3 regions of the Parasphingorhabdus pacifica genome follow, and region 3 is predicted to be linked to each of the others. Evidence: riboswitches for the same ligand, from Rfam matches in the RefSeq annotation. Region 3 holds a riboswitch; each other region holds the start of a gene.
What was found. Region 3 has a riboswitch for cobalamin ahead of metE (5-methyltetrahydropteroyltriglutamate--homocysteine S-methyltransferase). Riboswitches for the same ligand answer to the same signal wherever they lie in the genome.

Region 1: it holds a riboswitch for cobalamin, as region 3 does, so the genes downstream of both, ACYVAN_RS21920 (ribonucleoside-diphosphate reductase subunit alpha) here and metE (5-methyltetrahydropteroyltriglutamate--homocysteine S-methyltransferase) in region 3, are expected to answer to the same signal.
Region 2: it holds a riboswitch for cobalamin, as region 3 does, so the genes downstream of both, cobN (cobaltochelatase subunit CobN) here and metE (5-methyltetrahydropteroyltriglutamate--homocysteine S-methyltransferase) in region 3, are expected to answer to the same signal.

The regions. Positions count from the first base shown of each region.
Region 1 covers NZ_BAAGYS010000014.1:371,502-375,527, reverse strand. Annotated here, with positions in the region: gene ACYVAN_RS21925 (ribonucleotide-diphosphate reductase subunit beta) at 1-463, opposite strand, end outside; gene ACYVAN_RS21920 (ribonucleoside-diphosphate reductase subunit alpha) at 493-2,916, opposite strand; cobalamin riboswitch at 3,037-3,247, opposite strand; gene ACYVAN_RS21915 (ABC transporter substrate-binding protein) at 3,391-4,026, opposite strand, start outside.
Region 2 covers NZ_BAAGYS010000002.1:225,155-229,180, forward strand. Annotated here, with positions in the region: gene ACYVAN_RS01035 (precorrin-8X methylmutase) at 1-378, opposite strand, end outside; gene cobG (precorrin-3B synthase) at 375-1,622, opposite strand; cobalamin riboswitch at 1,755-1,880, shown strand; gene cobN (cobaltochelatase subunit CobN) at 2,013-4,026, shown strand, end outside.
Region 3 covers NZ_BAAGYS010000002.1:505,584-509,609, reverse strand. Annotated here, with positions in the region: gene ACYVAN_RS02355 (CPBP family intramembrane glutamic endopeptidase) at 1-540, shown strand, start outside; gene metE (5-methyltetrahydropteroyltriglutamate--homocysteine S-methyltransferase) at 594-2,882, opposite strand; cobalamin riboswitch at 3,020-3,252, opposite strand; gene ACYVAN_RS02345 (APC family permease) at 3,550-4,026, shown strand, end outside.

The sequences.
Region 1 (4,026 bases), on a different contig from region 3:
GGTACATGTTGAACAGCTCGCCCTCGTCGAGGCCGAGGCTTTCACAGATGTACTGGAAGGTGTGGGTGTGCACTGCCTCTTCGAAGGCTTGTCGCAGCAGGTACTGGCGGCACTCCGGATTGGTGATGTGACGGTAGACCGCGAGCACGATGTTGTTGGCCACGAGCGATTCGGCGGTGGCGAAGAATCCCAGGTTGCGCTTGAGCATCAGGCGTTCGTCGTCGGTCAGCCCCTCTGGGGTCTTCCACAGCGCGATGTCGGCCTGCATGGAAACCTCGGTGGGCATCCAGTGGTTGTTGCAGCCCGCGAGGTACTTGTCCCACGCCCAGGAGTACTTCAGCGGGAGGAGTTGGTTGACGTCCGATCGTGAGTTGATCATCGCCTTGTCCGCGACGTCGACTCGACCGCCGCGGCGGTCGATGTCCTCGAGACCGGTGGGCACGGTGGGTTGGGATGTGGTCATGGTGGTGGTTCTCCCGGAAAGGTCGCGGGTCACTGGCAGGCTTCGCAGTCGTCGGGGGCGTCGACCGAGCAGGTGTCCGACTGCGCGGCCGAGACCGCGTTGAGCTTGCCGTCGGTACCGCGCAGGGTGCTCTTCTCCACGTGGGTCGCGCTGGTCGATCGCAGGTAGTAGGTGGTTTTGAGGCCCTTGCGCCACGCGAGCCGGTAGAGCTGGTCGAGTTTTCGGCCGCTCGGTTCGGCGAGGTACAGATTCAGCGACTGGGCCTGGTCGATCCACTTCTGCCTGCGCGCGGCGGCGTCCACCAGCCAGCGCGGTTCGATCTCGAAGGCGGTGGCGTAGAGCTCCTTGAGGTCGGAGGGGACCCGGTCGAGCTGGGCGAGGACGCCGTCGTGGAACTTGAGGTCGTCGATCATGTCGGTGTCCCAGATGCCGGCCCACTTGAGGTCGGCAACCAGGTACGGGTTGATCGTGGTGAAGTCACCGGACATGTTCGATTTCACGTACAGGTTGCGGTAGAGGGGTTCGATGGACTGGGCGACCCCGCAGATGTTGGAAATGGTCGCGGTGGGCGCGATCGCCATCACGTTGGAGTTGCGCATTCCGTTCCGGCGCACCTGCGCCCGCAGCGCCGACCAGTCCAGTGTGGACTCGGTGTTGAGGTCGGCAGTATCGTCCCTGGCGGCGTCGAGCAGCCCCAGTGAGTTGATCGGCAGGATGCCCTGGCTCCACAGTGAACCCTCGAACGTCTCGTACCGTCCTCGTTCGGCGGCCAGCTGGGCGGATGCCGAGATCGCGTCGTAGCTGATCCGTTCCATGCTGCGATCGGCGAACTCGACCGCTGCCGTGGACGACATCGGGATGCGCTGCTGGAACAGCGCGTCCGCGAAACCCATCAGGCCCAACCCGACGGGCCGATGCCGGAGGTTGGATCGGCGCGCTTCGGGGATCGTGTAGAAGTTGATGTCGATGACGTTGTCGAGCATGCGAACCGCGGTGCGGGTGGTGCGTCGCAGGCGTTCGTGATCGATGCCGTCGGCAGTGACGTGCTTGGCGAGGTTGATCGATCCGAGGTTGCACACCGCGACCTCTTCGGGACTGGTGTTGAGCGTGATCTCGGTGCACAGGTTCGAGGAGTGCACGACTCCCGCGTGTTGCTGGGGTGAACGCAGGTTGCACGGGTCCTTGAACGTGATCCACGGGTGGCCGGTCTCGAACAGCATGGTCAGCATCCGGCGCCACAGGTCCACCGCGTCGACCTTGCGGTGCACGCGGAGTTCGCCGCGTTCGGCCGCGGCTTCGTGTGCCCGGTAGCGCTCGGCGAACGCCTGGCCGTAGAGGTCGTGCAGATCGGTGACCTCGTCGGGGGAGAACAGGGTCCAGGTGCCGCCGGACTCGACGCGGCGCATGAACTCGTCGGGCACCCAGTTCGCGGTGTTCATGTCGTGGGTGCGCCGCCGGTCGTCTCCGGTGTTCTTGCGCAGGTCGAGGAATTCCTCGATGTCGATGTGCCAGGTTTCCAGGTAGGCGCACACCGCGCCTTTGCGTTTGCCGCCCTGGTTGACCGCGACCGCCGTGTCGTTGGCGACCTTCAGGAACGGTACGACGCCTTGGGACCGGCCGTTGGTGCCGTTGATGTGGGAGCCGATTCCGCGGACCGGTGTCCAGTCGTTGCCCAGGCCGCCCGCGTACTTCGACAGCAGTGCGTTGTTGCCGATCGAGTGGAAGATCCCGTGCAGGTCGTCGTCCACTGTGGTCAGAAAGCAGGACGACAGTTGCGGTCGGGTGGTGCCCGCGTTGAACAGGGTCGGTGTCGAGCACATGAAGTCGAACGACGAGAGCAGGCGGTAGAACTCGATCGCCCGCGTCTCGGGGGCGTTCTCGTTCAGGGCCAGACCCATGGCCACGCGCATGAAGAACGCCTGCGGCAGTTCGAAACGGGTCCCGTCGTGGTGCAGCAAGTACCGGTCGTAGAGGGTTTGCACCCCGAGGAAGTCGAAGGACAGGTCCCGGTCGGCGTCGAGCGCCGCACCGAGCCGTTCGAGGTCGAAGTCGGCGAGCCGCGGGTCGAGTTGCTGCAGCTGGACCCCGCGTCGCACGTAGTTCCGGAAGTAGCCGGGGTAGTGCTCCCGCATCTGTTCCTGGTCGGCCTCGGTGGCGGTTCCGGCCAGGTAGCTCAGGGCTTCGCCACGGAGGTTGTCGAGCACCAATCTGGCGGTGACGGAGGAGTAGCCGGGTTCGGCTTCGACGAGGGTCCGTGCCGCCATGACCTGGGCGAGGGCGAGTTCGTGCCTGTCGATGCCGTCGTAGGTGTTGCGGTGCACCTCGCGCAGCACTGCTTCGGGGGAGACGTCGTCGATGCCCTCGCACGCCTGCCGGACCACGGTGGCGACCCGGTTCCAGTCGGTGTCCGGCAGCGTGGCGGTGTTCGTGTTCGTGTGTGGCGTGCCGGTCACGGCGCTTCTCCTCGCGAGTTCGAAGAACGCGGGAGAGCACGTGCTGGAGACGTCGGTGACGCGGTGCGCTGCCGATCGTCCGAGCAGACCCACCCGCGAGGTCCCGGACAGCGCGCACTTGCGATGCGCGCACCGATGGCAGGTCTTCGGACTCACGGGCGCGCCGGCTGTTGCCGGTTCCTACTGGTCGTGGCTTCCCGGACGGTTCGCCCAGTGCCTTCGTACGACGGTCGTTCCCGTTCACCGCTGCGGGGCAGTCCCGGATTCGCACCGGGTTCCCTGTTGTCACACCGGTGCGGGGCACCGATGAACCATCAGCAAGCGACACACTACATGTTGGGTCTGCGATCCCAATCAGGGTCCAGATGGCGCGCCGGATTGCGCTGTTTCGGCTGTGGAGCACCTTCGTCGCGCCCGCCGAACCAAAAGCGCCGGGCATCCAACACGGAGTGCCCGGCGCTCTCGGTCGGTGGATCAGGAGTTGCCGACGATCTTCTCCAGGTCGTCGAGGACGAGGTTGGCGCCGAGCGGCCCGAGGCCGAGGAACCACCGGTCGTCGGACACCTCGAAGGCCTTGTTGTCGCGCACTGCTCCGAGGTTGGACCACTGGGAGCTGGCGACGAGCTCGTCCTGCCGCTGCTTGGCGGCCGAGCCGTACGAGCTGTAGAAGAGCAGGTCGCCATCGGCCTGGCCGATCTGTTCACGGCTGATCTCCGTGAAGGTCTTGTCGATCCGCTGGTTCGCGGGCCTGCTGAAGCCGACATCCTTGAGGATGGTGCCGATGAACGAGCCCTCGCCGTAGAGGCGCATCGTGCCGTCGCCCGAGGTGGTGCGCAGTGCGCTGACCTCGGTTTCAGCCGGATTTCCGACCTTCTTGCCGATCTCGGCCGCCCGCTTCTTGTAGTCGGCCAGGATCTTCTCGCCCTCGGCCTTCTTGCCGAGAGCCTCGGCGTTGAGCAGGAAGTTCTCCTTCCACGGTTCACCGACGGTCTCGGCGAAGACGGTGGGCGCGATGGCGCTGAGCTGCTCGTACTTGTCTTCGTCCCGGACCTTGCTGCTCAGGATGAGATCGGGTTCGAGCTGAGTGATCTTCTCCAGGTTCGGTGACCC
Region 2 (4,026 bases), 280 kb from region 3:
GCGCGTGGTGCCCAGCTGCTGGGCGAGCCCCGGTACCCGCTCGTCGGAGAGGGTGCAGATGATGTCGTTGTTCGCGGGCAGGCGTCGCCGGGTCACCCCGGCCGCGACCATCGCCGCGTCGCAGAAGACCGGTGCGCCACCGCGCAGTGCCGCGCGGGCGTCGAGCACGACGTTCGGCGAGTAGGCCAGGTCCTCGACGAGGTCGACCATGCCGCAGGCGTGGATCATCCGCACCGCGACACCGGCCACTTCGGACGGTAGGCCGCCGAGCTCCGCTTCGGCGCGAATGGTGGCGAAGGAGTGGCGGTAGATCTCCGCGCCTTCCCGGATGTACTCCGGCACTCCGCTGTGGCGGGTGGTCCCGCTGTCCTCGTTCACTCTTTCCTCCGTGCCACGTCCAGCGCGGCGGATACCTGGTCGATGTCGGCTTCGGTCGCGTACGTGCGGCCGTCGAGCCCGATCTCGTAGCCGGCCTCCGTGGCCAGCACTTCCACCACCGGCCCCTGGGGTCGGCCGCACCGCCGCGTGCAACCCACCCAGTGCACGGGCAGCTCGCCTCCGATCGGGCGCCGCATGGCGCGTTCCGCATCGTTGCGGACGTCGGCGAGGGCTTTGGCGCAGCCGGGGCGACCGGTGCACGACGTCACTCCGGTCCGCCCCTGTTCCCGGTCGACGACCAGGCCGTGCGCGCCCAGGTCCGACAACCACCGGTCCGCCTCGTCGGCGGGCAGGCCGGGCAGGACGATGGTTCGCCACGGTGTCAGGCGGAGCTCACCGGCGGTGCCGGACGCAGCGGCGATGATATCCACCTGCTCCGGCGACAGTCGGCCCAGAGGTGCTCCCACACCCACGGTGATCCGCCCGTATTGCCGGAAGAGCTCTCCGACCTGCGCATGTGTCGGCAACGGCCGCGCGGGAACAGGTTCGGGCGGGCTCCAGACGGCGTCGCGCACGGCCAGCACCTTGCCCGCGATGGCCTGCACGCCGTTGTCGAGCTCGGTCAGCCGCCAGGCCAGCGATCCCTGGCGGCCGCGCTCGGTGAGAAATGCCTCCGCGGCGGCCACGGCCGCCCGCGCGGCTTCGCCCGGGGCCACGCGGACACCCGAGTCGGTTCCGGCCAGCAGCAACGCGATCGAGTCGGAGCGCAGCGGGTACAGACAGACGTCGGCGGCGAGCGCGGCGACGTCGCCCCCACCGCCGTCCACCGCGAACAAGAACCGTCCCGGCAGCTCGGCGAGGTCGGGGATCGCGCAGAGCAGGACGTCGAGCTCGTGGGCAACGGCACGCACGTCCCACATCGCGTCCCCATCGGCGGTGGGCGAACCGAGGACGTTGCGGACCCGCTCGTGTGTCGCGGAAGGCAGCAGGCCGACCGCGGCCAGCCGTTGGGCGAACTCCTGCCCGCAACCGGAGTTGAGCCCTCTGACCTGCAGGTTCGCCCTGGAAGTCAGCTCCATTCCCCCACTTCCCAGTTCCGCGGCAGCCTCACCGACGGCCCGGAACTGGGCGGTCGTCATGGCTCCACCGGGCACGCGCACCCGCGCGAGGCCACCGTCCGCGGCTTCGTGGACACGGAGAGCACCGGGGCAGGCGTCACGTTCGGCTCTGGAAGTTTCGAACACGCGCCGATCCTACGGTCCGCGGTAGTTGCGGACGCAAAACGCGTTGCTGCGACGCGCGTCATGCCGGGGTCAACTTGACGGAAGATCGGCCTGTTGCGGAGAGTGGTCACAGCATTTGAGCGGCGACAGGCGGAGGAAGCCGGTGCGAGTCCGGCGCGGTCCCGCCACTGTCACCGGGGAGCGGACTCCACGACAGGTCACTGCCCCGCAGCGGGCGGGAAGACCGGAGCGAGCGTTGATCCGGAAGCCAGGAGACTCCGGTCGCCGCGCCCGACGACCCGGGGGCGAGGACCCCCGAGGAAGGCTCACCATGCGCAGCAGACGCACGTCTCGCGTCTCCGTGTTCTTCCCCTTCACCGTTCAGGTCTCCATCGCCGAGGAGCGAACCGCATGATCCTGCTTCTGTCCACTTCGGACACAGACCTGCTCAGTGCGCGGGCCAGTGCCGCCGAGTACCGGCTCGGAAACCCGGCCCGGCTCGGCGTGGACGACCTGCCACCGCTGCTCGAAGACGTCGACCTGGTGGTCGTGCGCCTGCTGGGCGGACGCCGCGCATGGGAGGAAGGTCTCGACGCCCTGCTGGCCGGCCCGCGCCCCGTCGTCGTGCTCGGTGGCGAGCAAGCGCCGGACGCCGAACTGATGGAGTGCTCCACGGTGCCCGGCGGCGTGTGCGCGGAAGCACACTCGTACCTGGCCCAAGGCGGACCCGAGAACCTCACCCAGCTGTTCAACTTCCTCTCGGACACGGTGCTGCTCACCGGCAACGGGTTCGAACCGCCCGCCGAAACGCCGCGGTGGGGCCTGCTCGACCGCACTCCCCGCCGCGACGAGGGCCCGACCGTGGCGGTGCTGTACTACCGCGCGCACCACATGGCCGGCAACACCGCCTTCGCGCACGCCCTGTGCGACGCCGTCGAAGACGCGGGTGGCCAGGCGCTACCGGTGTTCTGCGCGTCCCTGCGCGCCCCCGAGCCGGAACTGATCGAGACGCTTCAGCGCGCCGACGCGCTCGTCGTCACCGTCCTCGCCGCCGGTGGCACCCGCCCGGCCACCGCCACCGCCGGTGGTGACGACGAAGCGTGGGACATCGGAGCGCTCGCCGATCTGGACATCCCGATCCTGCAGGGACTCTGCCTGACCAGCAGCCGAGAGGCCTGGCAGGAGAACGACGAAGGTCTGTCCCCTTTGGACATGGCCACTCAGGTTGCCGTGCCCGAGTTCGACGGACGCCTGATCACGGTCCCGTTCTCGTTCAAGGAGAACGATTCCGAGGGACTGCCCGTCTACGTGGCCGACCCGGAACGGGCCGCGCGGGTGGCGGGCATCGCCGTCCGGCACGGGCGACTCCGACACGTTCCGCCGCAGGACAAGCGGCTGGCCCTGATGCTCTCGGCCTACCCCACCAAGCACTCCCGGATCGGTAACGCCGTCGGCCTCGACACCCCGGCCACCGCCGTCCGAGTGCTGCGCGAACTCCGCGAGCAGGGATACGACATCGGTCCGGAGACCGGTGCGGACGCCATTCCGGGAGTCGCCGAGCAGGACGGCGACGCGCTGATCCACGCCCTGATCGCGGCGGGCGGGCAGGATCCCGACTGGCTCAGCGAAGAGCAGCTCGAAGGCAACCCCGTGCGCATTCCGGCCCAGCGCTACAACGCCTGGTACGCGACGCTCCCCCAGGAACTGCGTACCCAGGTCGAGCAGCACTGGGGACCGCCGCCCGGCGAGCAGTTCGTCGACCGCTCCCAGGACTCGGAAGGCGAGATCGTGCTCGCCGCGATCCGAGCGGGCAACGTCGTGCTCATGGTGCAGCCGCCCCGCGGTTTCGGCGAGAACCCGATCGCGATCTACCACGATCCGGACCTGCCACCGAGCCACCACTACCTGGCGGCCTACCGGTGGCTGCTCGACGAGTTCGACGCCCACGCGATGGTCCACCTGGGCAAGCACGGCAACCTCGAATGGTTGCCGGGCAAGACGGCCGGCATGTCCGCGGCCTGTTCTCCGGACGCCGCGCTCGCCGACCTCCCGCTGATCTACCCGTTCCTGGTCAACGACCCGGGTGAGGGAACCCAGGCGAAGCGGCGGGTGCACGCGACACTGGTCGACCACCTGGTGCCGCCGATGGCCCGCGCCAAGAGCTACGGCGACATCGCCCGGCTGGAACAGCTGCTCGACGAGCACGCCAACATCACCGCGATGGACCCGGCGAAGCTGCCCGCCATCCGCAGCCAGATCTGGACGCTGATCCAGGCCGCGAAGCTCGACCACGACCTCGGGCTGGAAGAACGCCCGCACGACGCCGAGTTCGACGACATCCTCATCCACGTCGACGGCTGGCTCTGCGAGATCAAGGACGCGCAGATCCGGGACGGTCTGCACGTGCTCGGCGAAGCCCCGACCG
Region 3 (4,026 bases):
TCCCCGAACACCCTCGCGCTGACCGAAGTCGCCCAAGTCTTTCTTCTCGGCTGGTTCAACGTCGCCGCAGCGTTCGGGGAAGAATGGGGCTGGCGCGGATACCTGCTGCCGAACCTGATCCCGCTGGGGCAACCCGGCGCATTCCTCGTCACAGGAGTGTTGTGGGGCTTGTGGCATGCCCCCGTGCTGGTTCTCGGCTACAACTATCCGACAGTTCCGGTCGTCGTCTCCTTCATCATGATGGTCTGCTTCTGCACACTCGTGGGCGTACTGCTGGGCTGGTTGCGGCTCGTGTCTCGCAGCGTGTGGCCGCCCGCTATCGCCCACGGGTTCCTGAACGCCTCCGCCGGGCTGCCGCTGATCTTCGTCGCCGCGGGTAACCCGATCAACAATGCCCACGTGGGCTTGCTCAGCTGGAGCGGTTGGATAGTGCTCATCCTGCTGATCGTGCTACTCGTCCTACTCCGAAAGCTTCCGGTGAAGCTGGAACACGTCCCTGACGGTTTGACCCGCGGCGTTCGTCGCCTCAGCAGGCGTTGAGAGCATGGGAACTTTTCTTCCACACATGAAAGAAAAGTTCCCATGCTCACGAGTCACCGGAGCGAGGCCCGCACCTTCTCAGCGGCCGCCACGGTATTGCGCAACGCATCCTCGACTTCAGCGTATCCACGAGTCTTCAACCCGCAGTCGGGATTAACCCACAGGCGGTCCGCGGGGACCGACCGCAGCGCGGCACGCAGCAACTCTTCCACCTCGTCGACCCCAGGCACTCGAGGTGAATGAATGTCGTACACGCCAGGGCCGACGCCGCGAGCGAACCCGACCGCATTGAGATCGTCGAGGACCTCCATTCGGGACCGCGCGGCTTCGATGCTGGTGACATCCGCCTGCAAAGCGACGATCGCGTCGATCACATCACCGAACTCCGAATAGCACAGGTGCGTGTGGATCTGAGTTGAATCCGCGACACCGGACGTGGCCAACCGGAACGAATCCACAGCCCAACTCAAATACGCCTCGTGACCTTCTCTGCGGAGCGGAAGCAGTTCTCGCAACGCAGGCTCGTCAACCTGTACAACGCCGACGCCGGCTGCTTCGAGATCCCGAACCTCCTCACCGATGGCCAATCCGACCTGCATCGCCGTGTCCGCGAGTGGTTGGTCATCCCGAACGAACGACCAAGCCAAGATGGTGACGGGGCCCGTCAACATCCCCTTCACCGGTTTTGCGGTCAGCTGTTGCGCCTGCTTCGTCCAGTCGACGGTGATCGCGTGCGGTCGGGACACATCGCCGAAGAGAATCGGTGGGCGCACACAGCGAGACCCGTACGATTGCACCCACCCGTTGTCCGTACTGACGAAGCCGGACATGTGTTCGGAGAAGTACTGGACCATGTCGTTGCGTTCGGGTTCGCCGTGGACGAGAACATCCAGTCCGAGTTGCTCCTGCAACCGAACGATGCGTTCGATCTCGTCGAACATCCGACGGTTGTAGGTCGCCCGGTCGATCGTGCCGTTGCGCAGTGCTGCACGAGCTTTCCGCACGTCACTGGTCTGCGGGAACGAACCGATGGTCGTGGTGGGAAGCGGAGGCAGATTCAGGGTTTGTCGCTGAGCTTCGCGCCGAACAGCGTAGTCGGGCCGTTGAAAGTCACCTGAGGTCAAATCCCTGACCCGTTGCCGGACGTTGCCGTCATGTCGACGAGCTGAATTTCGCCGAGCTTCGATCAACGAATTTTGAACTGAGAGTTCGTCGGCCACCGCATTCCGGCCGTCTCGTAGCGCACGATTGAGCAGGACCACTTCGGAGACCTTCTGCTTCGCGAAGGCCAACCATGGTTTGATCTCCTCGTCGATGCTGGTTTCGGCATCAACGTCATAGGGCACGTGCAGCAACGAACACGATGTCGCGATCGACACGTCACCGGCAAACCCGAGAAGGGTAGCGGCGGTGCCGAGTGCTGAGTCCAGGTCCGTACGCCAGATGTTGCGTCCGTCCACCAAGCCGGCGACCAAGGTCTTGTTTCGCAGACCATGGATGGCGGGCAGCCGATCTATAACGGGCCGCCCTGCGACGAGATCCAGGGCGATCGCCTCGACATCGGTCTCAGCGAGAACGCCCAACGCCTCCCTCGGATCTCCGAAGTAGGGAGCCACCATCAGCTTCGGTCGGTCGGTCGCGTGCGCGATTTCGTCGTAGGCGCGACGCAGCAGAGCCAGTTCTTCGGTGGATCGGTCGGCGGCGAAGGCCGGCTCGTCCAACTGGACCCACTCCACACCGGCTTCGTGGAGCTCGCGCAAGAGATCGACATAGGAGGGCACCAGGTCATCGAGCTTGTCCACGGTACGAAACGATTTCGGGGAGCCCTGTGCTGGTTTGGACAACAACAAGAACGTCAGCGGTCCGACCACAACCGGGCGGGTGAGCACGCCCATATCGGCAGCTTCGTGGCACTGCTCGACGGGAGTGCGGTCGGCCAGTGCGAACTCCGTATCCGGGCCGATCTCGGGGACGAGGTAGTGGTAGTTGGTGTCGAACCACTTGGTCATCTCGAGTGGAGGCGTCGACTCAACGCCTCGTGCCATCGCGAAATAGGTGTCCAACGGTCCGAGTCCCAGACGCGTGTACCGCTCGGGCACTGCGCCGAACGTGACAGCAGTGTCCAACACCTGGTCGTAGAAGGAGAAAGTGTTGCTCGGTACCGAGTTCACACCTTCGTCATGAAGTTCCCGCCACGTGTTCGTGCGTAGCGTCCGGGCCACATCCCTGAGTTCTTCTTCCCCGATACGGGATGCCCAGTAACTTTCCAACGCCCGCTTCAGTTCGCGGCGCGGCCCGATGCGCGGATATCCGAGTACGGTCGATCCGATCGTGCTGGTCAAAGCTCTCTCCTCGCGAGCTCGGTGACACGGCAAGTCCGACAGCCCCGAAGAGGTGAACGCGTACCGCAGACCAGTCCGGTGGAGTGGCCGCAGTGCCCGCTCGCCCTCCCTCGAGGCCACGGACGAGCGCACACACGCTGGTGTGCGCACCGATGGCAGGTCTTCGGACTCGTGGGCGGTCCCATTTCGGATGTTCCTACTAGCCGTCAGCTTCCCAGGCATGCCCAGTGCTTTGCCGACCGAAAACGGGCGGCGACGGCGTTCGTTCCCACTCACCGCTGCGGGGCAGTCCCGGAGTTACACCGGGTTCCCTCTTGCCTCACCGGTCACGATCCCTCGCCGCCGGTGAACCATCAGCGTCCTGAACCCTACTCGTTGGGCTCCGGATGGCAAGACCCATCGCCTTGTGCCGGGTCTCACCACAGGGGTGTCAGCAAGGGAACTTTTCTCTCAGTTGTGGAAGAAGGGTTCCCTTGCTCGGTGTCGGAATCTCGTGCTACTCGGGTGTATGTGAAACGGGCTCAGCCCGGCTGTAGAGGGTGAGCCGTGCCCCATTTGGAGTAAGCGGCTACGAGATGGACCGCGTGCCGGTCCGGGTATTGTCAACCTCTTCCGCTCGCTGCAGGATGTGGCTTCGATACTTCCGTCCCGGCATTCGGGAGCGCACATGAGCAGTGATGAGCGTCCGTTCGAGCGAGTACTCAGACGTAAAGACGTATTGGCGGTCGGATTCGGTTCGATGATCGGATTCGGCTGGGTTGTCCTGGCCGGTCAGTACATCGACGACGCTGGTGTGCTCGGATCCGCGCTCGCGTTCGTGATCGGTGGTCTGATCGTAGCGCTGGTCGGTCTCACCTATGCTGAGCTGGTATCGGCGATGCCGAAAGCAGGCGGAGAACACCACTACGTTCTCCGCGCCCTCGGTTCGAGATGGGCATTTGTCGCATCGTGGGCTGTCGTCGTCGGCTATGTTTCCGTCGTCGCATTCGAGGCGGTGGCGCTACCTGAAACGATCGCCTACCTCGTTCCGCAACTGTCTACCGGAGTGATCTGGCACGTCGCTGGATCCCCGGTTTATGCGATATGGACGATGGTTGCCGTCGCCGGAGCGGCCGTGATCACCATTCTTAACTATGTAGGTGTC